Regions from separate parts of the Marinobacter sp. UBA2688 genome, predicted to be linked through region 2. Evidence: predicted binding sites of a transcription regulator. Region 2 holds the regulator's gene; the other holds the start of a gene.
The links. The regulator FliA, encoded in region 2, starts transcription of late flagellar genes. The targets are predictions, from matches to a motif close to CTAAAGTTTNNNNNNNNNNNGCCGNTAA.

Region 1: B3M52_RS17045 (methyl-accepting chemotaxis protein) is a predicted target of FliA. The motif match lies at 10,065-10,092, and genes of this name have one in related genera.

What each region holds. Positions count from the first base shown of each region.
Region 1 covers NZ_DELU01000026.1:346,595-362,828, reverse strand. Annotated here, with positions in the region: gene B3M52_RS17085 (tetratricopeptide repeat protein) at 1-1,224, opposite strand, end outside; gene B3M52_RS17080 (tetratricopeptide repeat protein) at 1,221-2,783, opposite strand; gene B3M52_RS17075 (endo alpha-1,4 polygalactosaminidase) at 2,788-5,484, opposite strand; gene B3M52_RS17070 (hypothetical protein) at 5,701-6,381, shown strand; gene B3M52_RS17065 (sulfite exporter TauE/SafE family protein) at 6,390-7,121, opposite strand; gene B3M52_RS17060 (YchJ family protein) at 7,262-7,720, shown strand; gene rarD (EamA family transporter RarD) at 7,717-8,616, shown strand; gene B3M52_RS17050 (CHAD domain-containing protein) at 8,624-9,985, opposite strand; gene B3M52_RS17045 (methyl-accepting chemotaxis protein) at 10,251-11,927, shown strand; gene B3M52_RS17040 (TRAP transporter substrate-binding protein) at 12,031-13,101, shown strand; gene potA (spermidine/putrescine ABC transporter ATP-binding protein PotA) at 13,098-14,228, shown strand; gene potB (spermidine/putrescine ABC transporter permease PotB) at 14,221-15,081, shown strand; gene potC (spermidine/putrescine ABC transporter permease PotC) at 15,078-15,848, shown strand; gene B3M52_RS17020 (ABC transporter substrate-binding protein) at 15,845-16,234, shown strand, end outside.
Region 2 covers NZ_DELU01000021.1:42,213-58,446, reverse strand. Annotated here, with positions in the region: gene motD (flagellar motor protein MotD) at 1-414, opposite strand, end outside; gene B3M52_RS09710 (flagellar motor protein) at 454-1,191, opposite strand; gene B3M52_RS09705 (protein-glutamate methylesterase/protein-glutamine glutaminase) at 1,191-2,336, opposite strand; gene B3M52_RS09700 (chemotaxis protein CheA) at 2,369-4,534, opposite strand; gene B3M52_RS09695 (protein phosphatase CheZ) at 4,552-5,340, opposite strand; gene cheY (chemotaxis response regulator CheY) at 5,362-5,745, opposite strand; gene B3M52_RS09685 (RNA polymerase sigma factor FliA) at 5,922-6,653, opposite strand; gene B3M52_RS09680 (MinD/ParA family protein) at 6,684-7,496, opposite strand; gene flhF (flagellar biosynthesis protein FlhF) at 7,543-8,838, opposite strand; gene flhA (flagellar biosynthesis protein FlhA) at 8,899-11,073, opposite strand; gene upp (uracil phosphoribosyltransferase) at 11,299-11,937, shown strand; gene B3M52_RS09660 (uracil-xanthine permease family protein) at 11,940-13,196, shown strand; gene B3M52_RS09655 (class I SAM-dependent methyltransferase) at 13,177-14,052, shown strand; gene flhB (flagellar biosynthesis protein FlhB) at 14,419-15,555, opposite strand; gene fliR (flagellar biosynthetic protein FliR) at 15,571-16,234, opposite strand, start outside.

The DNA of each region.
Region 1 (16,234 bases), on a different contig from region 2:
TGGCAACTGGCTGACCGATAGCGACCAGGCGCTATTGCCTGAGCGCCTGTCCACCTCGAAAGAAGTCTCGCTGCTGCGCCCGGGGGTGCTTATCAGGCGCCCGGAATCGCTCGCCTTGAGAGTGCTGGCAGACAATTTCCAGCGAAACTCGTCTTCGCTGAACTGCCCGGTTATCCCGCTGCGCTGAACGGTAAAGTTACCCAGGTTCTGCCAGCGGCTGCCCACTTGAATGGCACGGTTGAACGTCTGGTGCAGATTGACCGTGTCCTGCATCGTCACTCTCTGTTGTTCCGCCGTCATCGGACTGTTGAGTCGATCAAGCTGCCGAACATAGCGGCCTGTCTGTTGTTCGCGGTTTTCCGGCGCAGACCGTAGGGTTTGTCCGATGCGTTGGCGCACCGCTGCGTTTCGGCCGTCCGGTGCCGGTAGCAGGGCCTCCGCGACCAGCGTGTCACCCTGGTTGGACGCGAAGTACGCCAGGGTTTCGCGTAATCCCCTCTGGTCAGGGTCGTCGCCTTCGCCGCTGCGGGGAAAGGTCGCCAAGGTTTGCCAGGCCAGTTTGAGTAACCCTTCCCCACTGTACACCGCAAAGCGGCTGGAGCGGGTGGATGGGTCTTCCTGTAATCTTTTCGCGGCCTTTTGGCGAAGATCGGTTGCGGTGCCGGGTGCACCGGTCTGATCCATCAGTCTTGCCGTGGCCAGAAGCCACTCAATGTCATCACTGCGGGTATCCATACCCTGACGAAACCAGTTCAGAGCCCGTCTTGGCTGGCCCAGGGCACTGTAACCGTAGCCCAGGACCGGATAGGCGGCGGGAGAAGGTGTATCACCGATTCGGGCCAGCAGGGCCGGAAGGGTGTCGGCGAACCGTTCCGCATTGGCAAGCTGCAGCCAGGCCCAACTGATCATCAGGTTCTCGTCGTCGGGTGCCAGCTCCCACGCGGCGCGGTAGGCATCGTTTGCTGCCAGGACCTCGTTGTTGCGTTGGTGAATCAATGCCCGAAGTGACCAGTAGCGCGGGTTGTTGCGGGCAGTGGGGATTTCCGTTTGCCAGCGTTCGAGGGTTTGCTCCAGTTCCTGCCATTGCCCGAGAGCCAACTGGTATTCAGCGATAGCGGCCAAGAACCGGGGTTCCCCGGTTTCGAGGAAAAGACGTTCGCTCAACGACAGGGCCCTTGGGTAGTCCTCGAAAAGGGCTGCCAGGTTGAGCAGGCGCTCCTTCAAATTCGGCGTAAGCTCGCTGTCGCTTCTGGCCAGGAGACTTTCATAATCCCGCTCCAGGATGTCGGTTCTACCCAGGCTGTAGCCAGGTCCATTCGCATGATCTGAACAGTCTCGGCCAGTTGCCGGTCTTGAGGCTCGAAATCCAACAGTGCCAGGGCGCGTTCAGGTTGCCGTGTGCGCCAGTAAAGAGAGGCCAGTTGTATGCGGTCGGCGTCGGATAACCGTGGCTCGTTTTCCAGCAGTTCAATGGCTGCGGGGAAGTCACGCAGGTTAATGAGTAGTGTCAGCAGTCGTTCCCTTAGCGTGTCGGACCGGGGAAACCGTGATCGGCCTTCCGTTAGCCATTCCCTTGCATCATCGAAGCGTCCGGCACCCACCAATACCTCGGCCAGGGTGATATAGCCGTCCGGCTGCAAGCGTTTTTGCCTGGCCCTCTCGACTAACAGCACTCGCAGTGTGTCCCACTGGAAAAGCCCGCGCGCCAGATCCACTGATCGTTGGAAGGCTTGCGCGGAACCGGTTTGTTGATAGAGGGATACCCAGACAGGCAGTGCTTCCTGCGGCAGGCCGTTCCACTCCAGCACTTGAGCAATGGTTTGCCGATCTTCGCGAGTGAGCCTGTCCGGCGTCTTCTGCAGCCTCCGGATAGTATTGAGCGCCGCTTTTGGGTCTCCGGAAGCGAGTTGGAAAGCGAGTAATTCTCTCTGGTACGCGGTGTTGACGGGATGGCGGTCGGCCCGTTGCCGAATCCAGGTGGCTTCATCCGAAGCTGAACCAGCCAGCCTTGCCAGTTGGATACCTTCGGTCAGTGCTGGTTCCGACATCCGGGTATCCGGGAGTTTTTGCTTGAAGAGTGCCAGCGCCGCTTTCGGATTGCCACCGGCAAGCTCCAGGCGAATGATGTTGTCGATGAACTCATCGCGGGCCTCGGGGCGGACGGTATCAATATAAGGGCGCAAGGTGGCTGCAGCCATGCCAGGCCGGGACTGTGCTTCCTCCAGCCGAGCGATTTCACGGGCCAGTTGAAGCCGCTGGCCGGGGCTGGTCATCCGGTCCTCGACGCCTTGCAGCAATGTCAGGTAACGGGGCTGGCTCAGCCAGCTGGAGGCTGGCCTTAAGAGCTCCAGAATGCGTTCCGGTTCATAGGATTGGCGGACCAGCGCCTGGGCGTCGGCAAAGAGTTGGTCTTTCCGGGCCTCCCTCCGGGGGCCTTCTGGGATTGCAAACAGGCGTTGAGCCTGCAGTTCCAGGTAAAACTCAAAGGCCTCCTCCGGCACCGTCTGTTGTGCCATCAAGGGGGCCAGTACCTGGTCTGCGCGTTCCAGTTGGCCGGTTGTGCTCAGGGCCCGGGCCAGGCTGAGGCGTAAGGGAACGTTGTCTGAATCCGAACGCAGTAGCACTTCCAGATAGGCGATGGAAAGGGCGTCTGGCGTTTCAAGGTACTCCGGGTTCTCGAACACTGCCTGTCGCGGAAACAGCAGATACAACGCCAGCGCGATAAGCGCTCCCATAAGGACCAGCGCGGGCAAGCTGAAAAAGGACTCCCTGTTCCGACGCATAACGCTATTGGCACTCCAGCATCAGGGATTCTGTTTGCCGGCTGCTGAGAACAATCCGCACCTGTTCACCCGACCGTGACATCCGTGCCGAACCGCCGCTGGTTGTACATCGGCGGGTTCCGGCAAGGGTGAATTCCACGTTCCGATGGCTTTGCAAACCCAGCGTTATCCGCCATTTCCCGGCTACCTGCTCGCGCTGCCATTGGGTAAGTACCCCATTGGCGTGGGCCAGCCAGGGGCCTTTCGGGGCGGAGTCGGTCAGGAGCAGGCGGGGCGAATCACCGGTCAGATGCACGTAGCGGTGGCCGGCAGCATCGTGGAAACCGGCGACGCCAGTGCTTCTCTCCAGGTCGGGAAACCGGTCCTGCTCAATGGTGACGGTGTGGGGTTGGCCAATACCGCGCCAGTGCCAGCCACCGTTATCGTCCCTGAGCAACGCCGAGTAATAGAGGGTTTGCACGCGCTTGGCGTAGTCGCTGAGATAGAGCGGTGTGACGGGTTGATCTAGGGCGTATTTGTAGACCTCATGTAAGGCTCCGAGGGCCTCGGGTTTGGTGCCCGAATAGAAGTGGTAGTAAATGCCCATGGGTTTCAGCCGGCCTTTGTCCTCAAGGATTCGGAAAGTGTCCGTCACATTGCGAAACCCATAGTAAGGGCCGGTCCAGTCGTTGGTATAGACGTTTTCGTTCATCACCGGTGCGTACACCTGTAGCTCATCGCCCACTGGGCGAGCGTCAGGCCAGGTTTCTGCCAGCTCGGAAGCGTAGGGCAATGGCTTGGTGTTGCCGCCATTGACGTTGACCAGGCCGGCTTCCCGAACCCGTTTCAGGGCATTGGCGCCGGGCCGGGCGTCGCCTGTCCAGAGGAACACCGATACGGGCTTGTTCGCCGGGGCCAAGCGTTGATTAATGTATCCCACCGAGCCTTCGATTTCGCGTTCAAGGGAAGCCTGGTAATCCGGGATGTTCATGAAATAGCCATACAGCGTGTTTTCAAGCCTCGGGGCGGGGCCACCTTCTATCGACTGCCAGAAGAACGGATGACTGTAGGTATGAGATGCAACTTCCACCGAATTTAATCTGAATATGGCCCTGGCGATGCGTTCCGCCTCTTTACTGGCGCCCGGGTATAGGCCCTCGGGTGAAACTTCCGCTTCGATGACCGAAACGGTGTGGGGTACCTCGTACCGCGACAGAATCTCATCCTGGATGACCTGAGCGCTCAGCGGGCTGCCGGGAAACTCCCCCCGCGAGACGAAGCCATCGCCGTCAATGTGGGCCGTGAGTATGCGGCGGCCGTTCTCAGTGGTGGTATCAATCACCGGCATGGCAGGTGCACCGAAGGCCTGCTGGATAAACTCGAAGGGATTGAACAGCCAGTAGGCTTCGTTGTCGGGCCCGGTTTCGAACAGGAAGGGCGCTGAGGCCACGCCGCCCCGATCATGGGTGTAGATGGCCGAAAATTGCTGGCCCTGCGCGTCGGTGATGGTCAGCCAGGGCGTGTGTTCTTCTACTTTCGGCAGGGCCTGTGTGGTCAGGGAAGGAAGCCGCCTACCTTCGTAGTTGGCCACCGATGGGTGTGCGGGCTCATGACTCAGAGGCGCAGCGGGCACAGTGGTGCTGCTGGCGGCCATCACGCCGCTGCACGCCGGGTTGCCGGGGATCAGCCCCATCAGCACCACGGGTACGCCCTTGTCCTGCTGCCGGGCAAGCCATGAACAAAGGCCGTTGTGGCGATCCCCTGTTTCCCACCACACCAGGATGCCCGCGTACCGGTCTTCGGTGGGCTCCGTTGGCAGAGGTTCCAGCGCGGAGTGATACTGTGGGATGAATCCGGAACGCTCCAGCACAATGCCACCAAAACGATGGGCGGCGCTTCGGTCCATGTTGAATTCTGGCAAGTCATGAATCACCAGGACGTGGCGTTTCACCTGTGCGGGTTGGGACGGGCTGAGGCGATCCAGGGCCGGGTTGGCCACCCAGGGCACAAAACCGTCGCGACGTAGCTGGCCTGCAAGTTCCCCGGCCCGGGAGGCGTCCGCTACGTAATCGATGGCAATCATGGGCATGTCCGGCCGCGCCTCACGCCAGCGCTGTAGCTGTTTGTCCAGCCACTGCCGGTCTGTTTCAGAAACTTTGTAGTAAAGTTTTTCCTTGGCGTTGTAGCCATTGCGCCAGGACTCCAGGGCGAGCCCGTCGACCTGACCGATAACGCTGTCTGGCAGGTGGAAGCCGCGGTTGAGGATAATCTTGCCGTTCGGGTGCCGGGCGCGGATGTCCGAAATCAGTTGTGTCTGAGCTTCTGCGAAGGCTTGCGTCTGCGCTTCGCCACTGGCAGCAAGCGTAAAGCTGTCCAGAGTATCGAGAAACACCCCCTGGAAGCCGCGCTTGAAGGCCGGGTCAATGAGGTTGTCCAGCAGAAAGGTGCGAACGTCGGGGTTGCGCAGGTCCAGCACAGCGCTTGACCAGGCCGGGTTCTTGCCGACCAGCCAGCTTTTCTGCAGGCTTCCGAACAGTCGATGGCTGCGGGCCATCTCTCCGACACTGACGTAGGCAATGGGAGCGGTGCCGGCCCCGGCCAGCAGGTCGACACGTGCGTCGCTGGCCTGGTCCTGTTGCAACACCACCCAGTCGTAAGCCATCAGGCTGCCTATCGGAGCTTCATGGCCATAGTAGAACGCGATGTTAGGCGGTTGGCCCACGGCATTGGTCGTAAAACTGAAGGGCAACAGTAGGGCGACTGCAAGAAGCTGAAGCAGAGGGTGTCGTCTTATCATGTGGGACCGGAATCAGGTAAAGCAGCGACTGAATGATGCGCGCAATGTCATCGCGAATGAGTAATACGTTGCTAATCTAGTATAGATGACAATGTGCAAGCACTCGATTATAAGAGCATTTTGTAATGAGGGAATAGTGTTATGACCTCGGTGAAGAACGGCATCCCCCTGTGGTGGCTGGCCATGGCCGCCACGTTGACGCCGCTGATCACCATTCACGCGACTTTCGCGGTGTCGGTACTGGAAGGGCACATTTCCTGGTGTATTCCATACTGGGACAGCTGCACGAGCATCAGCCGCACTGGCCGATACGGTACCAGCTATTTCATTTTCAAGGGCACCATGTTGCCGGCGGCGATGCTCGGCATTCTGTTCTGGGCTCTCAACGGTCGTTGGCTACTGCAACTGGGTGCCACCAGTCGCGGTCGGCCCTGGGTCCCCTGGCTGGGCTTTGTCGCATGTATGTCTCTTGCCGCCTACACGCTGGCCCTGGGTCACGAAGGGGATGGTTTCAACCTGATTCGCCGGATTGGTGTCGTGCTGTATTTTTCGCTGACGTTCATCGCGCAGTTGCTGATCAGCTCGGCACTGAAGGGGCATCCGCGATGGCATGCCAATGGCAGGCGACTGTTGTGGCTATGTGAGCTGATACTGGCGGTGGGTATTCTATCGGTTATCCTCACGGCCGTTGTGCCAGAGGTGTACAGCCAGGTAGACGACGCCTTCGAATGGGTTTTGGCGTTTTTGATCAATCTTCATGCGATATGGGTCGCGGTATTGTGGAAACAGAGTCGTTTCCGGGCGAGACTGTGGGCTGAGTAATTCAGAGGTCAGAGCGACATCAGCCCACGAACCAGTGCCGCCACACCAGCAACGGCTGCGATGCCGAGAATGACCGGCCTCAGTCCGTCAAAAGGCATGCGGTTGACCAGCTTGCCGGAAAGCCAGAAGCCGATGAGAACCCCCGGAAAGGTGACAGCAAACAACTGTAGCTCTCGCTGCCCCAGGTAGCCGGAAACCACCAGGGCGGCAATACTGAAAAAACTCGCCACCAGAAAGAAGGCCGACATATTGGCCCGCACCAGTGGTCCCTTCTGATTCTGGTAGATCAGTGCAATCGGTGGGCCGCCAACGGCGGTAATGGTTCCCATGTAGGTCGAGGCAGCGCCGGCCAGGATACTGTTGCGAGCGTTCAGGGCAGGTCGCAAACCACCTGCGCTCAATAATACGCCAATCAGGATCAGAACGCCGAACGCCAGCTCAAATCCCGTGGGTGAAATCAGCATCAGCGTAATTCCGGCCAGGATCATGCCGCCAACGCCCCCGCCAATGGCAAAGCGCACTTCGCGGACCTGCAAGGCGCCCCGGTTCCGCAGCAGCATGAAAATCGTCAGCACCACGGCGTTCAGAACCAGCGGCGCCGGTATCAGCATGGGGCTGATCAGGAACAGCAATGGTGCCGCCAGCGTACCGATGCCGTAACCTGCCACGCCCTGCAAACAGGCGCCGGCCAGCAAAGCCAGGTTGGCAAGTAGTATCTGCAGCAGGGAAAGGTCAGTCACAATCGGGCTACTCGATCAGGTCAATTGATGATTGTTGATAGCACAGCCGCAGGGCAACTAAAACTGTTAAAATGAATCATTTACGTGTCCTGGGTCTGCCGGGTCCGTGAACAGCACTAACCGGCGATAAGGACGACCCGATGGCGCCAGAGATTACCCCGGACGACTGCCCCTGTGGCAGCCGCCAACCGTACAGCACTTGTTGCGAGCCATGCCATCAGGGCAAACCGGCATCCTCACCGGAAGCCCTTATGCGATCTCGCTACTGCGCGTTTGTACTGAATCTGACGGACTATCTGAAAGCCACATGGCACACCAGCACCCGGCCCCAAGACCTTGATCTTACCGAGTCGCCGAAGTGGGTGTCGCTGCAGGTACTGTCGTCAGATGAAGGTGAACACGAGGGCAGGGTGCACTTTCGCGCTCTTTACCGGGCAGACGGTGGCTGGGGGTATCTGGAAGAGAACTCCCGCTTCGTTCGCGACGGTGGGCGTTGGTACTACGTGTCAGGCGATACCCGCGAAGGGACCCTCAAGCCTGGCCGGAACGAATCCTGCCCCTGCGGAAGTGGCAGAAAATATAAGGCCTGTTGCCTGTGAAACACGCTACGCCTGAAGCGGCAAAAGGCGTGGGTTTCGGCCTGTCCGCCTATACCTTGTGGGGCTGTTTCCCTATTTATTTCGCCCTTTTCGAGGGTGTGCCATCCTACGAAGTGCTGGTTCACCGGATCGTCTGGTCCTGTGTTTTTCTCGCCATTGTGGTGAGCTTCCTGGGGCGCTGGAAACCCATCACTGCTGCGTTGGCTCGCCCCAGGAAGCTTGGCTTCGTATTCGGGTGTGCGGTGTTCATTGCGCTGAACTGGGGGGTCTATATCTATGCCGTGGAAACCCGGCATGTGCTCCAGGCGAGCCTGGGGTATTTCCTCACGCCGCTGGTGAATGTCGGGCTGGGCATGCTGGTGTTGCGGGAAAGCATTTCCCGACTACAAATTGTGGCGGTTGCATTGGCGACCATCGCCATCCTTTACCAGCTTTTTCTATTGGGCGTGGTTCCCTGGATCACCCTGGTGCTTGCGTTCAGTTTCGGTACCTACGGCCTGCTCCGAAAGCAGGTGGAGCTGGATGGCCTTTCGGGCCTGTTTGTGGAGACGCTGCTTCTGTTGCCCGTTGGTCTGCTGGCTCTCGGGTTGCTGAGTTCCGTCGGGGAATCCCACTTCAATGACAATATCTCGACCACGCTGCTTCTGATGTCCAGCGGTATCGTCACCGCCATCCCCCTGTTGTTCTTTGCGGGTGCTGCCCGCCGGCTACGCTTGGCGACCGTGGGCTTTCTGATGTACATCAACCCCACGCTGCAGTTCTTCATCGCGCTGTTTGTGTTTGATGAACCCATGAGTGGGGAGAAGCTGGCGAGCTTCGTGATGATCTGGGTGGCGCTGGGGCTTTATTCCTGGTCGGCCTGGATGGGGCGTGGGATGAATCCCGTCCCCAAATAGCGGGGTGTCAGCCAATGCCACCAAGGGTCAGTATGTCATCCCGCCAGCGGTTTTTCTCCTCGGCAAGGTTTGCGATCAGCGTGTTCAGGCCCGCCACTGGTGCCAGCATGTCAGGCTCCGTGGCAGTGCTATCGCGAAAGTCCGATAGCATGTCTATCTGCACGTGCAGGTCCTGGAAGTCACCGAACCGTTGTTGTCGATGTTTTAACTGCCTGAGCATGTCGCGGAACGCCGGTTTGTCCAATTCGGCCAGGTAGCGTATGCGTTTCAGTCGTTTGCGCAGGTCGTGAAAGTGATCGTCCGGGGACTGTTCGTTCAGTTGCCGCGCCACGTCATTGTGCTTGTGTATGTGCTTTTCCAGGGCTTTGCGGATGTCTTCGGTGGCCAGTTTCCGGGTTACCTTTGTCAAGTGGCGGGAGATGAGTCGCTGGTACCACCCATCCATGTCTTTGCGGTATTGCCTACTGTTCAGGCGTTTGGTCAGTTCCTGGTGTTCAACGTCTGCCAGGTTGGCAAAATGGCTGCGGGCGCCGGAGCTCACCAGGGCCAACTGGGTATCTTCCTCCAGCGGCCATTGCGCCAGGTCACCCAGTAATACGTGAAGGTCTCTGAGCCGGCTGGTGGCTTGGCCATGCCACTTCAATACCTCGACGGCCTTGCGTAAATCGCCGTCACCACGGATGTCGACAACCGCTTCAGCGATGGCCCGGCTACGGCGGATGGCAATGCGGTACTGATGCAGAAACTCGTCGTCGTATCCCTGCAAGACGCCGGGTTCCAGATCCCTGATGCGTTGATACTGGTGTAACAGCGATTCTGGGATATGCCCTGGCAGGGGCAGGTGCTCATCGATATGGATTTTCGTGCGTTTGCGATGAAACTGCTCATAGCTGACGTCGTTTGGCGTCAGTAACTTTTCAAGCCGGCCCTTGTTTTTGCCGATCTCGTGCCAGTGTTCTATTGGCAGCGCAATGTGCATGCAACTGCAAGTGGGGAAAGCGTCAGGTGCGTGTTTTAACAGCAGACATGCCAGATCCTCCAGCGCCGGGTTGTGGCCAATCAGGGTAATGCCGTCTTCGCTCCGGTCGCGCAACCAGTCCAGCACGACCTCATGGTTAAACGTGTAGAGAACAGGCGCCAGATTAACGGTGTGCTGGAGGTTGCTCGGGATCAGACCTTCCAGGGTCTGTCGGGCGCGGGCGGCATTGCTGCAGTATACCGTTCCGTCGAGCGCCCCCTCCGCACCGATTGCCCTGCCCATTGGCTCCAGTTGTTTCAGCCCGCGGTTGTTGAGAGGGCGCTCGTGATCACGAAGACCATCGTCGGCCCAGCTGGATTTCGCATGGCGAATCAGATAGAGATGTTTCATCCGTGCCCTTGACGCCGGTTTTATTGGGCCAGATTTGATGAATCGGACGTTTGTGCCTAGACCTTTAGTCTAACGCGGGTTCAAGTCCATCGCCTACCAGCCGTTAATACTCTCAACAATAAATGCAAATGCATGAGTGAGTTGTGGCAGTGTCGCAGCTTTATACCCCGAATCCGAACACACGGTATTACAAACTGGAACACACTCTGGTGCCCGGTTGTGGATAATTGCCCTGAATAGTTGATCTCATACGGAGAAGTCCTTAATGACATTGCTGAGCCGGTTACGCATTCGTTCCCGTCTTCTGCTGGGCGTTCTGGTCCCGGTGGTAATAACGGCGGCAACCCTTGCCTGGATTACGGTCGCCCAGATCAAAAGCGGTGGTGAGGCCGAGCTTGAACGTTTGGAAGCAAGTTTGCTCAGTGCCCGCAAGGAAGAATTGAAGAATCTGGTGGATACCGCCCGTTCCGTGGTGCTGGACGCAAAGAACGATCCGGACCTTTCGGATGCCGAGGCCCGCGAAGCGGCAAGGGATCGTCTGCGCTCTATCCAATTTGGGGGCGGCAACTATATTTTTGCGTATGCCAAAGATCTGGAAAACCTGGCCTACGCGCCGGATCCTTCCCGGGAAGGACCTACGACCAACCCAGATGTTCAGAAGCTGATACGATCACTGTTTGAAGCGGCACGTAAGGATGGCTTTTTTGGTTATGACTGGCCCAACCCCGCCTCTGGCGAGGTTGAGCCCAAGGTGTCATTTACCACGATTGTTCCCGATTGGGGCTGGATGATCGGGACCGGTGTGTATGTCACCGATATCGCGGAAGTAGTTTCTGCCGCACGCGCGGATATTGAAGCTGAGATCGCTGAAACTCTCGGTTTTATTGTTCTGGTAACCGTGATTGTGGTCGTCATCGCATTGCTCATCGGTGTGTTTGTAGGTCGTACGGTGACGAAACCGTTGAACACCGTTACTGCCATGATGAAGGACATCGCCGAGGGTGAGGGCGATCTCCGTCACCGCCTGCCGGACGAAGGTAGCGACGAACTTGCAGAGCTCGGGCGGCGTTTCAATGCCTTCGTAGTGAAAATCCAGGACACCATCCGCGATGTCGGCGCGACTACCGACCAGGTTGCTTCCGCAGCGGAAGAACTCAGCCGCGTTGCCAATGAAACCCGGGCCTCGGTGCAGGAGCAGGGTTCCGAAACGGATCAAATTGCTTCAGCCATTAACGAAATGGCGGCCACGATCCAGCAGATTTCCGGCAATGCCAACTCGGTGGAAAGCGCGGCCTCCGACGCAGACAGGCTTGCACGGGATGGCGGCGAGACCATTGCTAACGCCCAGGCTTCTGTAAACCAGCTGTCGGAGGAGATTGAATCCAGTTCTACCCGCATCAGTAACCTGGCTGAAAAAACCGACGAGATTACCCAGGTACTGGATGTCATCCACGCCGTCACTGACCAGACCAACCTGTTGGCCCTCAATGCGGCGATTGAAGCGGCCCGGGCCGGCGAGCATGGCCGCGGTTTTTCGGTGGTTGCCGATGAAGTGCGCCAACTGGCCAAACGCAGTGCGGAATCCGCTGATCAGATTCGCGGTATGATTGACGGCTTCGTGACTGAGTCCCGCGCTGCGGTGGAGCGGATGGATGCGTCCCGCCAACGTTCCAGCGAAACGGTAGAGCGCATCAACCACGCCACCGACGCCCTGCGCACCATTGAGAAGTCTGTGGGCCATATTCATGATCAGGTGACCCAGATTGCCACAGCGGCGGAACAGCAGAGCCAGGTGGCCGAGGAAATCAACCAGAACGTGGTGCGTATCGTGGACGCGGCGCAGCGTAGCGATACAGGCGTAAACCAGACCAATGAGGCGAGCCACGAGCTGGCGCGGCTGGGCGAGAGTCTGCGTGAGCTGGTAGGTCAGTTCAAGGTATAGAACCGTTGCTTCTGGCCGGTCGATGATTGGCGTTAGCCGGCCAGCAAGCTATGATGTGGGCGATCTGATTCGACCACTACAAAAAACGGAACCTGACCTCGCTATGACTATTCACAAATCTTTTATGACCGTCCTGGCATTGGTGTTCGCGCTGGCAAGCGCGTCGCTATCGGCCCAGGAAACCTATACGCTTCGCCTCGCAGAAACCTGGGGGCCTAACTCTCCAATTCTGGGTGAAACAACGCGCCACATGGCCTCGATGGCCGAGAAAATGTCGGGCGGCCGCCTGCAGTTCCGGATTGACTCATCCAACAAGCATAAGGCGCCATTCGGTATTTTCGATATGGTGAAGGCGGGCCAGTACGATATGGGGCATACGGCCTCGTATTACTACAAAGGCTCGATCCCCAATGCCATGTATTTCACCACCGTTCCCTTCGGGATGATCGCACCTGAGCAATACGCCTGGTTTTACTACGGCGGCGGCATGGAGTTGATGGAAAAAGTATACCGCCCCCATGGCTTGCTGTCGTTCCCCGGCGGCAATACCGGCAACCAGATGGGTGGTTGGTTCCGCGAGGAAATCAAGAGTGTTGAGGACCTCCAGGGTTTGAAAATGCGCACCCCCGGGTTTGCCGGCGAAGTTATGTCAGAAGTGGGTGTTGCGGTGACCAACATTCCGCCTGGGGAACTTTACAGTTCGCTGGAGCGAGGCACGATAGACGCTCTGGAGTGGGTAGGCCCGGCACTGGATTTCCAGATGGGCTTCCATCAGATCGCAAAGTATTACTACTCCGGCTGGCAGGAGCCAGGCGCTGAAGTTCAGTTCCTGATTAACGAGAAAACCTGGAACAAGCTTCCCGAAGAACTCCAGGAAGTACTGCGGGTGGCTATGCGCACCGCCGCCTACGACATGTATATCCAGAGCATGCATGAAAGTGGCGTGGCCTGGGATCGTATGAAGGAAGACTATCCGGACGTCACCCATAAAACCTTCCCGCCAGAGGTCATTGAAGCGCTTCGTGATGCCACAGAGAAGCTGTTGGCCGAAGAGGCGGAGAAGGATGAACTGGCGCGGGAAATCATCACTTCCCAACGGGATTATCTGAAGCAGGTCCGTCAGTGGACCAACATTTCCGATAAGGCCTACCTGAACAGCGTTTCGGGTGAATGAACGAGAGCCTTCTCTCCCTGAAGAACGTCTCCAAGGCGTTCGATGACAAAACCGTGTTGAACTCGCTGGACCTGGACATCCTGGACGGCGAGTTCATCACCCTTCTGGGGCCGTCGGGTTGCGGCAAAACCACCCTGCTGCGCCTGATGGCGGGTTTTGAGCAGCCAGACACCGGGGTAGTTAGCCTGTCTGGCCATGACATTACCCATGCCGCCCCAGAGCATCGCCCTCTGAATACCGTGTTCCAGAACTACGCGTTGTTTCCCCATATGTCGGTGTACGAAAACGTCGCCTATGGCCTGAAGATGGAGAAGCGGCCCAGGGCCGAAATTCGTCAGCGCGTGGACGATGTCCTTGCGATGGTGCAGTTGCAGGATTTTGCCCGCCGCAAGCCGCATCAGCTTTCGGGTGGCCAGCAGCAACGGGTAGCCATTGCCCGTGCCGTGGTCAAACGTCCGCAACTCCTGTTGCTGGATGAGCCTCTGTCTGCGCTTGACTACAAGTTGCGCCGGACCATGCAGGTGGAGTTGAAGCGACTGCAACGGGAGTTGGGCATCACGTTTGTATTCGTGACTCACGATCAGGAAGAAGCCCTGTCGATGTCGGACCGGGTGGTGGTCCTGAAAGACGGCGCGATTCAACAACTGGGCACGCCCCGGGAAATCTATGAGCGGCCCGCAAATCTCTTTACGGCGCGCTTCGTCGGGGAGACCAACCTTTTTCCAGGATACCTGACCTCTGTCGAAAACGATGGCATTACCCTGGATATCCTGGGTCTGAGCCGTACCCTTCAGAGGCCCGGGTTTACGCTGCGCGAGGGTGAGCAGGTGAATGTGCTGCTGCGTCCGGAGGATATTCGTGTGCTGGCGCCTGAAGACGAAAGGGGCCTGGCCGGCAGGATCGTGGAGCGTAACTACAAGGGCAGCACGCTGGACTCGGTGATTCACCTCGAAGACGGTACTGAAGTGCTGGCCAGTGAATTTTTTGATGAAGACGACCCTACCTTTGACTACAAGCTGGGCGAGCCGGTCCGGGTCAGTTGGGTGGACGGCTGGGAATGGTTATTGCCGGTTGAACTGGAGCCGGTCAATAACGATGCAGAAGAAGGGCTGAGTACGAATGCATAGGGTGTTACAGCAGCCCTTCAAAACCGCGGTACTGATTCTGGTCTGGGGCTGGTTGTTGCTTCTTGTGCTCACCCCGAACCTGCTGGTGGTGGGTGCCAGCGTGATGACACGTGACCCCGGCACCTTCCTCTCGCTGCCGCTGAACCTGGACAGTTACCGGCAGTTGTTCGATCCGCTGTACCTGGACGTATTCCTGAATTCCCTCTACATGGCCGGCATGACGACCGTCTTTTGCCTGCTGATTGGGTATCCCTTTGCATGGGCACTGTCCGGCCTGGGCAAACAGCGCCAAACGCTGCTGATTTTCCTGTTGATCGTGCCGTTCTGGACCAACTCCCTGGTACGCACCTACGCCCTGAAACTGCTGCTGGCCACCAACGGCCTGATCAACAATGCACTCTTGGGGTTGGGGCTGATCGACGAGCCGCTGAGAATGCTCTACACCGAACGTGCTGTGGTCATCGGGCTGGTATACCTGCTGCTGCCGTTCATGATCCTGCCGCTGTACTCCGTGTTCGATGACCTGAGGAAAGAACTGTTGATGGCCTCGCACGACCTGGGAGCGGGCAAGCTTTCGACGTTTCTGCACGTGACGATACCGCTGACCTTGCCGGGCGTGCTGGCTGGCGTGATGCTGGTGCTGTTGCCCGCCATGGGCCTGTTTTTCGTGGCGGACATACTGGGTGGTTCCCGCAATTTGCTAGTCGGCAACGTCATCAAGAACCAGTTCCTGGATGCCCGTGACTGGCCTTTTGGAGCCGCCGCCAGCATCCTGTTGACGGTTGCCATGGCTGTCCTGCTGTTTGCGCACCGGCTCAGCCAGCGGCGACTCGGCGATGAGGCCAGGGCATGAATCGCTGGCTGCCGAAAACCTATCTCACCCTGGTGTATGTGTTGCTCTACCTGCCGATCCTGGTGCTGGTGGTGTTTTCGTTTAACAGTTCCCGCACCGGTTACCGCTGGGGCGGGCTCAGTCTGCAATGGTACGAGTCGCTGTTCAATAACCACGCCATGGTCCAGGCCATGTGGAATTCCCTCTGGCTGGCACTGGCGGCGGCCACGGTATCGACCATTATTGGCGCGCTGACAGCGTTGGCTCTTCACCGGTATCGCTTTCGTGGCAAGCGTGTGCTGCGCGGGATGCTGTTTGTGGTGATGATGTCGCCCGAGATTGTATTGGCCATCTCTTTGCTGGCGTTGTTCCTGTTGGTGGGCCTGCAACTGGGGTTTGTCTCTCTTCTGCTGGCCCACGTTACCTTCTGCCTGCCATTTGTGGTGATCACCGTAATGGCACGATTGAGCGGGTTCGATGAAAGCCTGCCCGAAGCGGCGCGGGATTTGGGCGCCAATGATTTCACCATGACCCGCACGGTACTGATTCCGGTAATCATGCCAGCATTGCTGGCTGGATGGCTGTTGGGCTTCACCCTGTCACTGGACGATGTGGTGGTGAGCACCTTTGTGAGTGGTCCCAGCTATGAAATTCTGCCACTTCGCATCTACTCTATGGTGCGTGTGGGCCTTAAGCCGGAAGTGAATGCCCTGGGCACCCTGCTGCTGGTGTTTTCCCTGGCAATGTTGATGCTGTCCCAATGGATACTGACAAGGAGCAAACGATGAAGAAACTGGCGTTGGCGGGCCTGATGGCTGCAACCCTGACCGGATGCAGCTCGCAGGAAGAGCCGCAGGTACTGAACCTCTACAACTGGTCTGAGTACATGCCCCAGGAGGTATTGGACCGCTTTGAGGAGGAAACCGGTATCCAGGTGGTCTACACCACCTATGACAGCAATGAGGCTATGTATGCGCGGCTGAAACTTCTGGATGACAGCGGCCAGTACGATCTTGCGCTGCCCTCCACCTATTACGTCAACAAAATGCGTGAGGAAGGGCTGCTGGAAAAGATCAACCACGAGAAACTGGAAGGCTTCGAAAAGCTCGACCCCGAGCTGACGAACCTGGATATCGACCCTGAAAACCAATACAGCGTTCCCTACCTCTGGGGC
Region 2 (16,234 bases):
GAGCTCCAACCACTCGTCGCTGGTTTCCAGTGTAACCACACCCTGATTGATCAGTTCGTCAAACTCCAAAGCCAACTGGTCCGCCATGGCACGCAGCGCTTCGGTGCGCCCTTCTGCACTCATGGAGGGGTTTTGCGGAGCTTCGGTCACCGGCGGGTTAATCACATCCTCGGCCGCCTGCGGCGTCGAACGTCGGGGCTGATCACCCACTTCGATAGGCTGAAAGGAGCGCTGGGGGGCATTGAAGACGCCAGTCAGAGTTTCAGAGAGCACCTTGTACTTGCCCTCGTTCACCGACGACACGGAATACATTACGACAAAGAACGCGAACAACAAGGTGATGAAGTCGGCGTAGGAAATCAGCCAGCGTTCCTTGTTGTGAAGATCGTCATCCTGCCGCCTGCGTCGTCTCATCAACTTACCCCTTTGCCAGGTGCCGGCACTACACCGGCACTACAGGAAGCCCCGCAGGCGCAGCTCGATGGATTTAGGGTTCTCGCCATCGGCAATGGCGATGATGCCGTCGATCATCATGTCTTCATAACGGGTGCGTTCCCGCAGAATCCCTCGCAACTTGTTGGCAACCGGGAAGAACAGCAGGTTCGCCAGAGCAACACCGTAGATGGTGGCCACGAACGCAGTGGCGATACCGCTGCCAAGTGACTGGGGGTCTTCGAGGTTGGTCATCACCTGAATAAGCCCCATCACCGCGCCAATGATGCCAATGGTCGGCGAATAGCCACCCATGGCCTCAAACACCCGGGCGGACTCCAGATCCCGCTGTTCACGGGACTCCAGGTCCACCTCCATAATGCTACGGATGGTTTCTGTCTCAGCGCCGTCCACCAGCAGTTGCAGCCCTTTACGGGCAAAGCGCTCAGATTCCTTCTCAGCCAACCCTTCCAGCCCCAGCAAACCCTGCTTACGGGCCTTGACGCTCCAGTCGATGACTTTGCCGATACCATCTTCCAGACTGATGTAGGGGGGAAAGAACACCCAGCGCACCTGGGAAAAGGCCCGCTTTAACAGCGGCCAGGAGGTCTGGAGAATAGTGGCTGCAAGCGTACCACCAATCACGATCAGCGCGGCCGGGCCATTGAACAGCGAGCTGATGGCGCCACCTTCCAGCAGGTTTCCACCGAGAATCGCCACAAAGGCAAGAATGACGCCCAGCAGGCTGAGAATATCCATCAGCTCACCCCATCCGCCAGGCGGGGACCAATGTCATCGAGCGCGAGGATTTCGTCAGACAACCCGGCCTTGGCCACGGCCATGGGCATACCGTAGATCACCGAGGTTTTTTCGTCCTGGGACCAGATATCGGAGCCTGACTGCTTCATCAGGCGACAGCCTTCCTTTCCATCCGAGCCCATACCCGTCAGGATCAGGCCCAGGGTCTTGCCGGGAAAACTCCTGGCCAGGGAGCCGAACGTCACATCCACACAGGGCTTGTAGTTAAGCCGGTCATCTCCGGGAAGAATCCTGACCCTGCCCTGGCCACCCCGGTTTTCAATCATCATCTGCTTGCCCCCGGGGGCCAGCAACGCAACGCCCGGCTTCAGCATTTCGCCGTCTTCAGCCTGGCGTACCTGAATCTGGCACAGCTTGTTCAGGCGCTCGGCAAACGCCGGGGTAAAACTGGCCGGCATATGCTGAACGAGTACCACAGGCGCGGGAAACCCGGCCGGTAACGCCATTAGTACACGTTGCAAGGCCACCGGGCCGCCGGTGGACGTGCCGATGGCAACCACACTGTAGTGTTTCGCAGGCCCGCGGCGAATCGAACGACGGGCCGGTGCTTCAGGCTCTGGGGCGCTGGGGCGAGAGGACCTGTCCGATACCGCCGGCCGCTCGGGCACGCTGCGCCTTGCCGGTGCAGGGCTACGGGGCGAAGGCGGCGGAGCGGTGGGAGGCGGCGCCGACGGTTTTGCACCAGGGCGACTGCCAGCGACATCCAGTACACGCTCAATGAGTATTTTTTGAAGCTGACTGGAATCCCGGGCAATTTCCTCAAAATTCTTGGGCAGGAAATCAACGGCACCTGCCTCAAGGGCATCCAGGGTCACCCGGGCACCCTCGTAGGTGAGGGAGGAGAACATCAATACCGGCGCCGGCTGTCGCTTCATGATCTCACGGACGGCGCTGATACCGTCCATGACGGGCATCTCGTAGTCCATGGTGATGACGTCAGGCCTCAGCTTTTCAGCCAGCTCGACACCTTCGCGCCCATTGGTGGCCACGCCAACCACCTTGATCTGACCGGAAGCGGTCAGGATTTCCGTCAGTCGCTTGCGGAAAAAACCTGAATCATCAACGACCAGGACAGAAACCGTCATCCATTTCTCCTAAACCTGGGCCCGCCGCAACGTTATTTGCCGTAGTTTTGCAGCAGGCTCGGAACATCAATAATGAGTGCAATACGACCGTCGCCAGTGATGGTCGCACCCGCCATACCCGGCGTTCCCTGAAGGGCCCGGCCCAGGGGCTTGATCACCACCTCTTCCTGCCCGATCAGCTGATCCACCACAAAACCGACGCGCCGCGTTCCCATCGCCACGATAACCACGTGGGCGTTTTCTGGTTCCGGCTGCCCAGCGGCGCCTTTGACCAGCCATCGCTTGATGTGGAACAACGGGAAGACTTTGTCTCGAACCACGATGCATTCACGGCCATCCACAATGTTCTTCTTGCTGAGGTCCAGATGGAAAATCTCGACCACGTTCACCAGTGGCAGCGCGAAGGATTGGTCGCCAAGCATGATCATCAGGGTAGGCATGATGGCCAGGGTCAGCGGCACCTTGATGACGATGCGAGACCCTTTGCCCAGCTCCGACTCGACGCTCAGCTGCCCGTTGAGCTGACTGATCTTGGTTTTCACCACGTCCATGCCAACGCCACGACCGGACACATCCGATATCTGATCCTTGGTGGAGAACCCGGCGGAGAAAATCAGGTTGTAGCACTCGGTGTTGGTCAGTCGGTCAGCGGCATCCTGTTCGTAGATGCCCTTTTCGACCGCTTTTCGGCGCAGTACATCCGGATCCATACCAGCACCGTCGTCTTCGATGGACAACAGGATGTGGTCGCCTTCCTGCTCAGCCGACAGCGTCACACGACCCTGACGAGGCTTGCCCGCCTTTTCACGAACATCGGGTGCCTCTATACCGTGATCAACCGAGTTGCGAACAAGATGGACCAGAGGATCGGACAGCGCCTCGACCAGGTTCTTGTCCAGGTCGGTCTCTTCGCCGTGCATCTCAAGGTTGATTTCTTTCTTCAGGCTGCGTGCCAGGTCGCGAACCACCCGCGGGAAGCGGCCAAATACTTTCTTGATGGGCTGCATCCGCGTTGCCATCACCGCTGACTGAAGATCGGTGGTCACCACGTCCAGGTTGGAGACGGCTTTGTGCATATGCTCGTCTTCACTCTGGGCGCCCAGACGCTGCAACCGGTTACGCACCAACACCAGTTCACCCACCATATTCATGATGTCGTCCAGGCGCTTGGTATCCACCCGCACCGAAGTTTCAGCCACTGGTGCATTCGCATCCCGTGCCGGCATCGCGGGCGTTACGCCTGCCTTGCCATTATCCGCAGGCGCTTTTTCGGGCTTACCAGTCGGTTGCGCGGGCTTGTCAGCCTTGGCACTGGGAGACGTGGCCGACGGCTGCTTTGCAGCAGGCCCAGGGGCCGGCTTGGCAGTTTCTGCCGTAGGGCTACCACCCTTGCCGTGCAGGTCATCCAGCAACTTTTCGAACTCGTCGTCCGAAATCAGGTCGTCGCCACCCTTGCTATCACTGGCCTCATCACTGGTAACCTTGTCGCCCGAGGCATCCTGGCTGTCAGGGGCTGCCTTGCCGGTTTCAGGCGGGCCTGAGAACTGGCCCTTGCCATGCAATTGGTCCAGCAGGGCCTCGAATTCATCATCGGAGATGTCGTCTCCGCTCCCTCCGTCACCGCCTGAAGATTCATTGCCGTCGTCACTGGAAACCGGAGCGCTGCTGGTCTTTTCCTCTTCCAGGGCATCCAGCAACCGCTCGAATTCGTCGTCGGTAATATCACCGCCATCGTCTCCAGAACTGGCTTCGTTGCTCTCGTTCTGTTCTTCGCGAGCGACCGCTGCGTTTGCTGGCGACGACTCCCCTGCCGGCTGCGCCAATGCGTCCAGAGCGGCAATCAGTTCCTCGGGAGCTGGCGTCGGTTCCTCGTGGTGGCGAACCTGTTCAAACATGGCATTGACGTGATCCAGGGCTTCCAGCACCACGTCCATCAGTTCCGAGTCTACCTTGCGCTTGTGGTTGCGCAGGATATCGAAGACGTTCTCCGCGGAATGACAGCAGTTCACCAGGGCATCGAGTTGCAGAAACCCAGCGCCGCCTTTTACGGTGTGAAAGCCTCGGAAGATGGCGTTGAGCAGATCGCTGTCGTCCGGGTTTTGTTCCAGGTCGACCAGTTGCTCCGACAGCTTTTCGAGTATCTCGCCTGCCTCAACAAGGAAGTCCTGCAGGATCTCTTCATCGGCATCAAGCGCCATGCGTTACCCTCTCTTACTCAGAAACCGAGACTGGACAGAAGATCATCAACATCGTCCTGTCCCGATACTACGTCTTCGCGTTCTTCGGCCTTGATCTGTGGACCAACACCCTGTTCCGCCGATATCTTTTCCCGCTCTTCCAGTTCATGCACGGTGCCGGTCATCTGGTCCACATGACTCGCCATCACTACCAGGCTCAACAGATGCTCTTCCACCTCTTTAACCAGAGTGGTGACCTTTTGGATCACCTGCCCAGTGAGGTCCTGGAAATCCTGGGCCAGAAGAATTTCCGACAAGTTGTCGTACATCGCCCCGGCATCGGTATTCAGGGTCACGAAAAACGTGTCGATACGGGCATAGAGCTCACGAAATTCAGCCGGCGCCATCTCGCGGCGACGCAGTTTCTGCCACTGGTCTCTCAGCTCGGCGGCCTCGTCGCGGAGGGCGCTGGCCTTGGGCATAGCCTCCTCAACCAGATCCATGGTCCGATTGGCCGCTTTACCGGTCATCTGAACCACGTACTCAAGGCGATCCGACGCATCGGTCATCTTCGACAGAGCTTCTGACTGTTCGGCGTTACGGGGATCGATCTGGAAATTGCGGATCGCCTCGTGGAGGCTGCGGGTCAAGCGGCCGACTTCCCGATACAGGCTCTGGTCCCTCACCTCGCTCAATTCATTGATCAGCGTCATCGCGCGGCCATAATCCCCGGCGTTAACCTGTTCAACCAACTCGGCCGCCTGGCTGCGGAGTTTCTCCGTGACCTCCGGGTCGAGCCCCTGTGGGTCTTTTTTTCTATTGCTCATGGGAGCCGTCCGACCTCTGAATTACTGGATGCGTTCGAAGATCTTCTCAATCTTCTCCTTGAGTACGGCTGCCGTGAAGGGCTTGACCACGTAGCCGTTCACACCGGCCTGCGCAGCAGCGACAATCTGGTCGCGCTTCGCCTCGGCGGTCACCATGAGCACAGGCAGGGTTTTCAGGCTGTCATCGGCACGGACTTCCTTGAGCAGATCGAGTCCGGACATCCCTGGCATATTCCAGTCGGTTACCAGAAAATCGTATTTGCCGCTCCTGAGCATAGGCAGTGCTGTATTGCCGTCGTCTGCTTCGTCAGTGTTGGTAAAACCGAGATCGCGAAGCAGGTTCTTAATGATCCGTCGCATTGTGGAGAAGTCATCCACAATCAGGATTTTCATGTTCTTGTCCAATGGGACCTCCAGTTAAAAACGCCCGGAATTCGTTTTTGGCTTCCGGCTCACAGTCTAGCAGGCCGGTAGTTTAACCGCTTATTGTGTGGCCTTTGAGCCGGTTGTAAAGCACCGGTTACCAAAAGGCTACAGTAAAGAATGCCTGGTAACGCCGTTCAATGGGACTGGCGGCCTGTTCAGCTCTGCCAACCAGTAAGACGCCCCCGCAGACGGAGCGCGGCCTGGCTGTGAATCTGGCTGACCCGGCTTTCACTGACACCCAACACAGCACCAATTTCCTTCAGGTTCAATTCTTCCTGATAGTAAAGGCTGAGCACCAGCTTTTCTCGCTCGGGCAGGTCACCAATCGCAGCTGCCAGGCTCTTCCGGAAGTTGTCAGACGCCAAGCCATCCAACGGGTTATCACTGTCCTCTGTTTCTTCTATCGGCAGCTCGCCGGATTCATTGAGCTCATCCAGGCTAAAAAGTCGGCCACTGTTAGCATCGCTCAGGGAGGAATAGTATTCGTCGAGGTCCAGCCCCAGCTCCTCGGCTACTTCCGAGTCTTGAGCTTCCCGACCCAGGCGGTCCTCGACAGCCTTGATGGCTTTGGCAATGCGGCGGGAGTTCCTGTGGACGGATCGAGGTACCCAGTCACCTTTGCGAATTTCATCTACCATGGCTCCGCGAATCCGGATCCCGGCGTATGTCTCAAAGGTAGCCCCCTTGTCGGAACTGTATCGCTGTGCAGCTTCCAACAAGCCAATCATGCCTGCCTGCATAAGGTCATCCAGTTGGACAGATGCCGGCAGCCGCGCCATGAGGTGAAGCGCTATTTTTTTGACCAGCGGGGCCTGCTCCTCAACGAGCTGGGAAGGTCCTCGTGTACCCGTCCGGTTGTAGGTTCCAAGTTCTTTCGCCAATGTCATGTATCCGGCTATTCAGTGACAGGATCAAAATCAGACTTCGACGAGCCGCTCCACAAAGAATTCCAGATGTCCCCGGGGCGATGATGGCAGCGGCCAGCTATCCACTTTCTCCGCGAGGCTCTTGATCGCCAACGATGCTTTTGCCCGCGGATAGGCATCCAGCACGGCACGCTGGCGCTGTACCGCTTTTTTTACGGCCTCGTCATACGGCACCATACCCACATATTGTAGTGCCACATCAAGAAAGCGCTCGGTAACCCGGGTCAGTTTTTCAAACAGATGGCGACCTTCCTGCTCATTCCTGACCTGATTGGCCAGTATACGGAAGCGGTTGGTGCCGTAATCCCGGTTCATAAGCTTTATAAGGGCGTAGGCATCGGTGATAGAGGTAGGTTCATCACAGACAACCAGTAATAGTTCCTGTGAGGCTCGGAGGAAACTGACCACCGATTCGGAAATACCCGCAGCGGTATCAACGATCAGCACATCGATCTGGTCACCCAGTTCGCTGAACGCGTTGATCAGGCCAGCGTGCTCCAGATTGGAAAGCTGGGTCATGCGTTGGGTACCTGAGGACGCGGGCACGATTTTGATGCCACCGGGGCCGTTGACCAACACATCCCGAAGGTCACATTCCCCGGCGATGACGTCCTGGATATTACGATTGGCGGTAATGCCAAGCAGAACGTCAATGTTGGCAAGGCCCAGGTCGGCATCGAGCAGCACCACCCGCCGTCCCATTTGTGCTAGGGCGATGCCAAGGTTCACTGATACGTTGCTCTTGCCAACGCCCCCTTTCCCGCCGGAAACGGCAATCACCTGTACCGGATGTGGTTTGCTCATACTGACTCTGATCTCTTGCCGCGTTTAACCGCAGGCTGTGTTGTTTTTAAACAGCGACTGCCTGTTGCTGCTGGAGTTTCTTCAGCCTCTCCACGGCCAACCGCACCAGCGGAATGGACTCAGCGTGGTGCAGGTCTTCCGGGATTTTCTGCCCGTCGGTGTAATACGCCACCGGCAATCCCGTTTCCATGACGAATCCCAGCGATTCACCCAGGGTCAGTGCTTCATCGATTTTGGTCATCACACAACCCGTAAGATTTGCCATCTTATAGCAATGCCAAACGGATTTCATGATGCGCGGCTGACTGGTTGCCGAAACCACCAGATGGGTTCGAATCCGATGGTGACTGCGAGCCAGCTCCATAAGCTGCTCCTCGTAGCCCTTGTCGGTGCTGGTCAGGCCAGCGGTATCAATCAACACCAGGTGCCGGTCCGACAGTTCGTCCAGTATGTCGTCCAGGGAATGGGTTTCGTCCACAACCCGAACCGGAACGTTCAGTATGCGCCCGAACACAAATAGTTGCTCATGGGCCGCGACCCGATAGCGATCGGTGGTGACCAGCGCCAGAGAGTCGGCGCCGTGGCGCAGCACATAGTGCGCGGCCAGCTTGCCGATGGTCGTCGTCTTGCCGGACCCGGTTGGGCCCACCAGGGCGTAGACACCGCCCTCATCCGCCCATTCAGTACGTGCGGTCTTCACACCGGCGGCCAGCATTTTCAGAGACTGCTTCCAGCCATCCTCAAGCCGGCCTGCGCGGTGGCGCCGGGACAGAGAGTTGGCGAGCTCCAGCCCGAGACCAAACTCCTGCAACCTCTCAGACAGCCTCTGCTGTACTGCGTTAACCGCTGTTTGTTCGGGTTCACCGCCATTCCGGGCACTGACCAGGTCACGGAGGGAACTGATCTCCGCACGCATTTGCGCCAGCTCTCCGGAATAGGCAGCGCTGGCAGCGGTAGGCTCTTCAACCACCATGTCATCGTCGGCCAGCGATTCTTTCGACAAGCCAGCGTGGCCGAAGCCCCCACCCGCAACCGCATTACCATAGGTCGCGCGCTTTTCCCGCACTTCCCGAATACGATCGCGAGAGCGGCCGAGTTCGTCCTCCAGGCGGCGATGCTGTTCCGCCTGCATTTCGGCTAGCCGTGAGCCATTGGTGGCTTCCCGCGCAGCGTCACCGAGGCGTTGGCGCGCCATGTTTTCGTCATAATCGAGCGCTGTCACAATTTCGACGCCACCATCCACACGACGATTGGAAAGGATTACGGCATCGGGACCCATCTGATCCCGCACCTGACGCAGTGCCTCTGCCATGCTTTGGGCAAAAAACCGCTTAACTTTCATAATGATGCTTCCTCCCCGGTCAGCGCTTTCCAGCGCCTTCCGCCTTTCCAGCCGCGGTCTTTACTGACCGACGGATGCGACAATAGTGATCTGTTTGTTATCCGGAATTTCCTGGTACGACAGTACATGCAGACGCTCTACTCCGTAGCTGGCAAATTTCGCCAGTACCGGGCGCAAGGGCCCTGAAACCAATAGAATCGCCGGCTTGCCCAACATCTCCTGGCGCTGAACGCTGTCCTGGAGCGACCGCTGAAGCTTCTCAACCATATTTGGCTCCAGCACCAGCCCGATGTCTTCCTGACCGCCGGATTGTTGACTCTGCTGCATGGACTTCAGCAATAACTGTTCCAAGTCTGGATCCAGAGTGATCACCGGGATCTCTGTGTCGTTGCCACAGATACTCTGGACAATCATCCGGCGCAGTGACTGGCGGGCAACCGTGGTCAGCAGCTTCGGGTCCTGGCTCTTCGGATGAACGTTCACGATCGCTTCGGCAATAGAGCGCATGTCACGGATCGGCACTTCCTCTTTCAGCAGGTTCTGCAGCACCTTCAGCAGCAGGCTGATGGAAATGGTGGTGGGTACCAGTTCTTCCGCCAGCTTTGGAGATACTTTCTCGAGCTGTTCCAGCCACTTCTGGACTTCCTCATGGCCAAGCAGTTCGTGGGCGTGTTTCTGGAGGATCTGGTTGAGGTGTGTTGCCACTACGGTACTGGCGTCCACGACGGTATAACCGAGGGTCTGTGCCTGGTCTTTCTTGTCCGGTTCGATCCAACTGGCGTCCAGGCCAAAGGCGGGGTCTTTGCCCTCTATCCCCTCGATCTTGCCGAACACCTGACCTGGGTCTATCGCCAGTTCACGGTCCGGATGGATTTCTGCCTCGGCAATGGTCACCCCCATCAGGGTGATGCGATAAACATTGGGCATCAGGTCGAGGTTGTCGCGAATATGGACCGAAGGCATCAGGAAGCCCAGATCCTGTGAGAGCTTTTTGCGAACGCCCTTGATGCGGCTGAGAAGCTGACCACCCTGGGACTTATCCACCAGGGGAATCAGGCGATAGCCCACCTCCAGGCCCACGACATCCACGGTGGCCACATCGTCCCAACCGAGTTCCCGGGTTTCCCCCGGCGGCGGCAGCTGGGCACTGTGTTCACCGCCCTCACCACCGGGCGGCAGGTCGCGCCCCGGGCCTGCCGGACGGGCACCACCGCCCCGGACCGGGAACACACCATCTTCCTCAACGGTCTGGCGCTCCTGTTGCCATATGTACCAGGCAATACCACCGGCAATCGCGCCCAGACCAAGGAATGCCACGTGCGGCATGCCAGGAATCAGGCCAAGGATGATGAGGATAACGGCAGCGATACCCAGCGCCTTGGGAGCGTTGAACATTTGTTGCAGTATCTGCCCGCCCATGTCCTGGCTGGACGTTACCCGGGTAACCATGATCGCTGCAGACGTCGACAGCAACAGTGACGGAATCTGTGCCACCAGGCCGTCACCAATGGTCAGTAGTGCGTAGTTCTGTGTAGCGGTACCAAAATCGAGACTGTGCTGAAGCATACCGATGGCAATGCCACCGATCAGGTTGATGGCCAGGATCAACAGGCCGGCAATGGCGTCGCCCTTGACGAATTTACTGGCGCCGTCCATGGAGCCGTAGAAATCGGCCTCCTGGGCGATTTCAGCCCGGCGATGCTTGGCTTCTTCCTGGTTGATAAGACCGGCATTAAGGTCGGCATCGATAGCCATCTGCTTACCCGGCATGGCATCCAGGGTGAAACGCGCGCTGACTTCAGACACCCGGCCGGCACCTTTGGTGACCACCAGGAAGTTGATGATCATGAGAATGGCGAAGACCACCAGGCCAACCGCGTAGTTACCGCCGATGAGGACCGCGCCGAACGATTCGATCACCTTACCGGCCGCATCACCGCCCTCATGGCCGTTGAGCAGAACAATCCGCGTGGAGGCAACGTTGAGCGCCAGCCTCAACAGTGTTGCCACCAACAACACTGTCGGAAAGGAGGCAAACTCCATCGGCCGCAAGGCGTAGACACACACCAGCAGGATCACGATCGACAAGGTGATGTTGAAGGTGAAGAAAACGTCCAGCATGAACGCCGGCATGGGGAGAATCATCATGCCCAGCAATCCCATCAACATCACGGGAATGCCGATATTACCCCGCGTCAGGGATTTGACATTATTGAGGACTAGCGCTCGGTCCATGCCGGGAAACTCTCCGATTGGCGGTTAACCGCAGGGGTGTGCGGGTCGTTTTTTTGACGCAGACGCATCGTTTGACGGGGTATTCGCAAGATCCGTACCACCCCTTACGGCTTTTCTTGTCACCGCGCCTGACGGACTCGGCAAGATACGGTATCCTTGCGCCATTTGCTGGCGTCTTTACTGCGCCCACAACCACATCATCGACCCAGACGCAAAGGTGAGCCCATGCCAATTCACGAGGTCAAGCACCCCCTTATCCGCCATAAACTCGGCCTGATGCGCCGCTCAGACATCAGCACCAAGAATTTCCGGGAGCTGGCTCAGGAAGTCGGTGCCCTGTTGACGTACGAGGCCACCAAAGACTTCTCGCTGCAGAAGAAAACCATTGAAGGCTGGGCGGGCCCGGTGGAAATTGAACAGATCCAGGGCAAGAAAATCACCATCGTGCCAATCCTGCGGGCCGGCCTGGGTATGCTGGACGGCGTGCTCACCCTGATTCCTGGTGCCCGGGTAAGCGTCGTGGGCCAGGTACGCAACGAGGAAACCCTGGAAGCCAGCACCTATCTTGAAAAGCTGGTAGGCGAACTGGATGAGCGCATGGCGATGATCATCGACCCCATGCTGGCCACCGGCGGTTCCATGATCTCTACCATCGACCTGCTGAAGAAAGCCGGTAGCAACGAGATCCGCGCCCTGGTTCTGGTTGCAGCGCCGGAAGGCGTGGAAAAGGTGCTGGAGAAACATCCAGATGTGTCGATCTACACCGCATCAATCGATGACAGGCTGAATGAAAAAGGCTACATCCTTCCGGGGCTTGGCGACGCCGGCGACAAAATCTTCGGCACCAAGCAGAAGGACGTTTAATCATGCAGGACCATAGCACCGACCCGGTCTGGAAACAGGCCATTGCCGGCTCACAGATGCTGCTGGTGGCTTTTGGCGCACTGGTACTGATGCCTCTGATTACCGGCCTCGACCCCAACGTTGCGTTGTTCACCGCCGGTATTGGCACGCTGATTTTCCACATCGTCACCGGCGGCCAGATTCCCATTTTCCTGGCTTCATCCTTCGCCTTTATCGCCCCGATCATTGCCGCCAAGGGGCGCTTCGGCCTTGAGGAGACACTCGGTGGCCTGATGGCTGCGGGCATCCTCTATATCATTTTAAGTGGCGCGGTACGTCTGCGCGGTACCGGTTTCATCACCCGCCTGCTGCCCCCGGTGGTCATCGGTCCGGTGATCATGGTCATCGGCCTTGGCCTGGCGCCGGTGGCTGTCCACATGGCGTCCGGCCGCACCGGCGATGGCGCGCAACAACTGGTGCCCTACGACACCGCTATCTGGATTGCGATGATCTCCCTGGCCGTGACCGTGATTATGGCGGTCTGGTCCAGCGGCATCTTCCGCCTGATCCCGATAATGTTCGGCATTATTGTCGGGTACATTCTGTCGGCCTTTGCCGGCATCGTGGACCTGTCACCCATCACCAACGCGCCCTGGTTCGCCATCCCCAACTTTGTGGCGCCGGAGTTCAGCTGGGCAGCCATCCTGTTCATGATTCCCGTGGCCATCGCACCGGCCATTGAACACATTGGCGACATCCTCGCCATCGGTACCGTTACCCGCAAAAACTATCTGGAGAAGCCCGGCCTGCACCGCACCCTGCTGGGCGATGGCCTTGCCACCAGTGCTGCCTCAGCCCTTGGTGGCCCACCCAACACCACCTATTCAGAGGTTACGGGCGCGGTGGTGCTGACCAAGAACTTTAATCCCAAAGTCATGATCTGGGCGGCGTGCATTGCCATCGTGCTGGCGTTCATCGGCAAGTTCGGCGCAGCACTGCAAACCATCCCGGCGCCGGTGATGGGCGGCATCCTGTGCCTGCTGTTCGGCTCTATTGCCGTTGTCGGTCTGAATACCCTGATTCGTCACCAGGTCGACCTGTCGCAGGCACGCAACCTGGTCATCGTTGCCGTCACTCTGGTCTTCGGGATTGGTGGCATGGCGATTGGTAACCTGGAGGGCATCGCCCTTTGCGCGGTGGTTGCCATAGCCCTCAACCTGATCCTGCCAGGCAAAGGCGAAGCATGGGGCGCAAGGATTCATGAGAAAGACACCCACTGACGGCCGACCCATGAAAATGGCTGACAGCTCCGGCATCAGCTTTACCGCCCTCTATACCGGTGCCGTATGGCACCGGTACGGCCTTTCCGACGACGTGCTTGCGACGGATCAGGGGCGCTGGCTGTATCACCTGATGACGCCCTTCGAGGTCGGCAGCAAAACACTCATCGGCGGCAACATCCGCACCTTCCTGCTGCAGCGCCACATGATCATCGATCACCTGATAGAACAGGCCCTCGAACGTGGCGTCACCCAGGTTCTGGAAATTGCCTGCGGAATGTCTCCAAGGGGCATCCGCTTGCGGGAAAAGCACCCACACCTCCATATGGTGGAAGCCGACCTCCCTGACATGGCCACCAAAAAAGCCGCACGACTCCTGGCCTCCGGCCGCCTGGGCGATCACCATCAGGTAATGCCCATCGATATCCTGGCGGAATCCGGTGAACAGACGCTGGAGGCGGTTTTCGAGAGAGTGTTCGACAGCAAAGAACCGGTGGTTGTCGTCACCGAAGGACTGACCAGTTATTTTTCCTTGCCGGTTATTTCCGAATTCTGGAAACGCCTGGCGGCACTGCTGCAACAGCGCCCGGGTTCGGTCTACCTGTCTGAAAGCTACCTGATGCCGAACCAGCCGCTGCTACGCGGTGCCCTGAAATCTCTCGGTGGACTGCTAAGCACGGTTACCCGCAGTGATGTCAGCTTCCACTTCCTGCACGACCAGCAAGCTGCTGAGCACTTCGGTGCCTGCGGCTTTCCCTCCGTTACCGTCCACAACCCTGCTAACCTCTACGGCCAACTTCCAATTCCGGAGAGCCGCCGTGATCCTATGGTTCGGGTTATTGAGGCCTCGGTGTAACCTGCTTTTAGCCTTCCGGTTTGGCGTTAACGGGTGTGCGAAAGGGACTCCCAAAAAACGCCCGTGAATACGTCCCTGTAGGGCTCGGTCGCGCCATCCATGGCGCTCCACGTTTTTGGGAGCCCCTTCCCCACACCCTCTCGGGCAACATCGATATCGCAAGCAAAGTAAGTAATCAGATTGGTCCTATTGTGATATCTGTGATGACAGAAGTGGCTCTGCGGGTGGGCTGCCCAAAACTGTACGGAGCCATGGATGGCGGAGTCCAAGCGTCACATGGATGTGCCGAAGGAGCGTGTTTTGGGCAGCCCACCCGCAGAGCCACCTCCCCCAAACCATCAGGCTAGACAGCAGGCCAGCACCAAGCTACACATCGCGCCGCAAATCCGAAGGAATCGGAAACTTCGGCATCTGGGGCTTCTCGCCCCGTCCCTTACGGAATTGACGAAGCTGGAACACATAGGCAAGCACCTGGGCGATCGCCATGTACAGGCCATCCGGGATTTCACCCCCGATGTCAGTGTTGTGGTAAACCGCCCGCGCCAAGGGTGGCGTGCGGAGAATCTCCACTTTGTTCTCGCGGGCAATCTCCATGATCTTGAAGGCCGTTTCGTCCGACCCTTTCGCCACCACAATCGGCGCCGCCATCTTCTTTTGATCGTACTTCAAAGCCACCGCATAATGCGTCGGGTTAGTGATCACCACATCCGCGCCCGGCACATCCTGCATCATCCGACGTTGAGCCATCTCACGCTGCAACTGACGGATCTTGCCCTTCACTTCCGGCTTGCCTTCCGTATCCTTGTATTCGTCTTTCACCTCCTGCTTGGTCATGCGCAGCTTTTTCTGGTGATCAAAGATCTGGAACGGCACGTCGATCGCGGCAATGACGATGGTGGCACAGGCAAGGATGAAAAAGCTCCAGGCCATGGTCCACACAACATGCTCCATGGCCGATCTCGCAGGCTCTTCAGCGATGCTAAGCAGGTCATCCGTACGCAGGTTCAATATCAGGATCGCTACCGCCATCACCAGGCCGACTTTCAGGATGGCTTTGACCAGTTCAATCAGCGAACGCATGGAGAACATGCGCTTGAGACCTTTGAGAGGGTCCATTCTATTGAGCTTGGGGGCGATGGCTTTTCCGCTGACCAGCAGACCACCAATACCAATCGAGCCTGCGACTGCAGCGACGAGCAAGAGGATCAGCAAGGGCGCCAGGGACAGGGCGGCCTCCTTGGTGGAGGCAATCAGCTGGACGCTCATATGCCGGGTGTCGAAGATGGCGGAGCGCTCCAACACGAAGCTGTCGCGCATGATACTTTCCAGGGAAGCGCCCATTGACGCGCCAAACATCAGCAGGCCGCCGGCACCAGCCAACAGAACAGCCATGGTCGCCAGTTCCTTGGAACGCGCAGTCTGGCCGTCCTCCCTGGCTTTCTCAAGCCTTCGGGGGGTGGCCTCTTCGGTTTTTTCCTGGCTGTTGTCGTTTTCTTCGGCCATGGTTTTCCGTCGTTACTAAGGCTGCCCTTGCAGGTTTCGCATGAACTCAAACGTCTCCCGGGTGTACTGCTCGAAATGTGGCAGAAAATTGGCGTGCAGCACCCATATGGCAAATAAACCAAAAATCAGGCCAATCGGAAAACCCAGGGCAAAAATGTTCATCTGGGGAGCAGCACGTGTCATAACCCCAAAGGAAATATTCACGATAAACACGGCAGTGACAGCAGGAAGGGCCAGCAATATAGCGGACACAAATATCCAGCTGATGCGATGGGCAAGCTGCCACACACCAGTCTGCCCCAAACCTTCCAGGCCAATGGGGATGGTACGGAAGCTCTCTATGAAAACTTCGAACGCCACCAGGTGCCCGTTCATCGCCAGATACAGCAAAGTAATGGTGATGGTGTAGATCTGCGCCAGCACCGGCACACTCACGCCGTTGGCCGGATCAACCATGGAGGCAAAACCAAGCCCCATTTGCATGGCGATCATCTGGCCGGCCACAACAAACAGCTGGAACAGGGCCGTCAGGGCAAATCCCATACCCACACCGATGAGGATCTGCTGCAAGGTGATCACAACCCCGTCAGCACTGAATGCATCCACCTGAGGCACGGGCGGGATCATGGGCACTACCAAGATAGTGATAATAAGAGCGAGCCCTAAACGAACCCGTGCC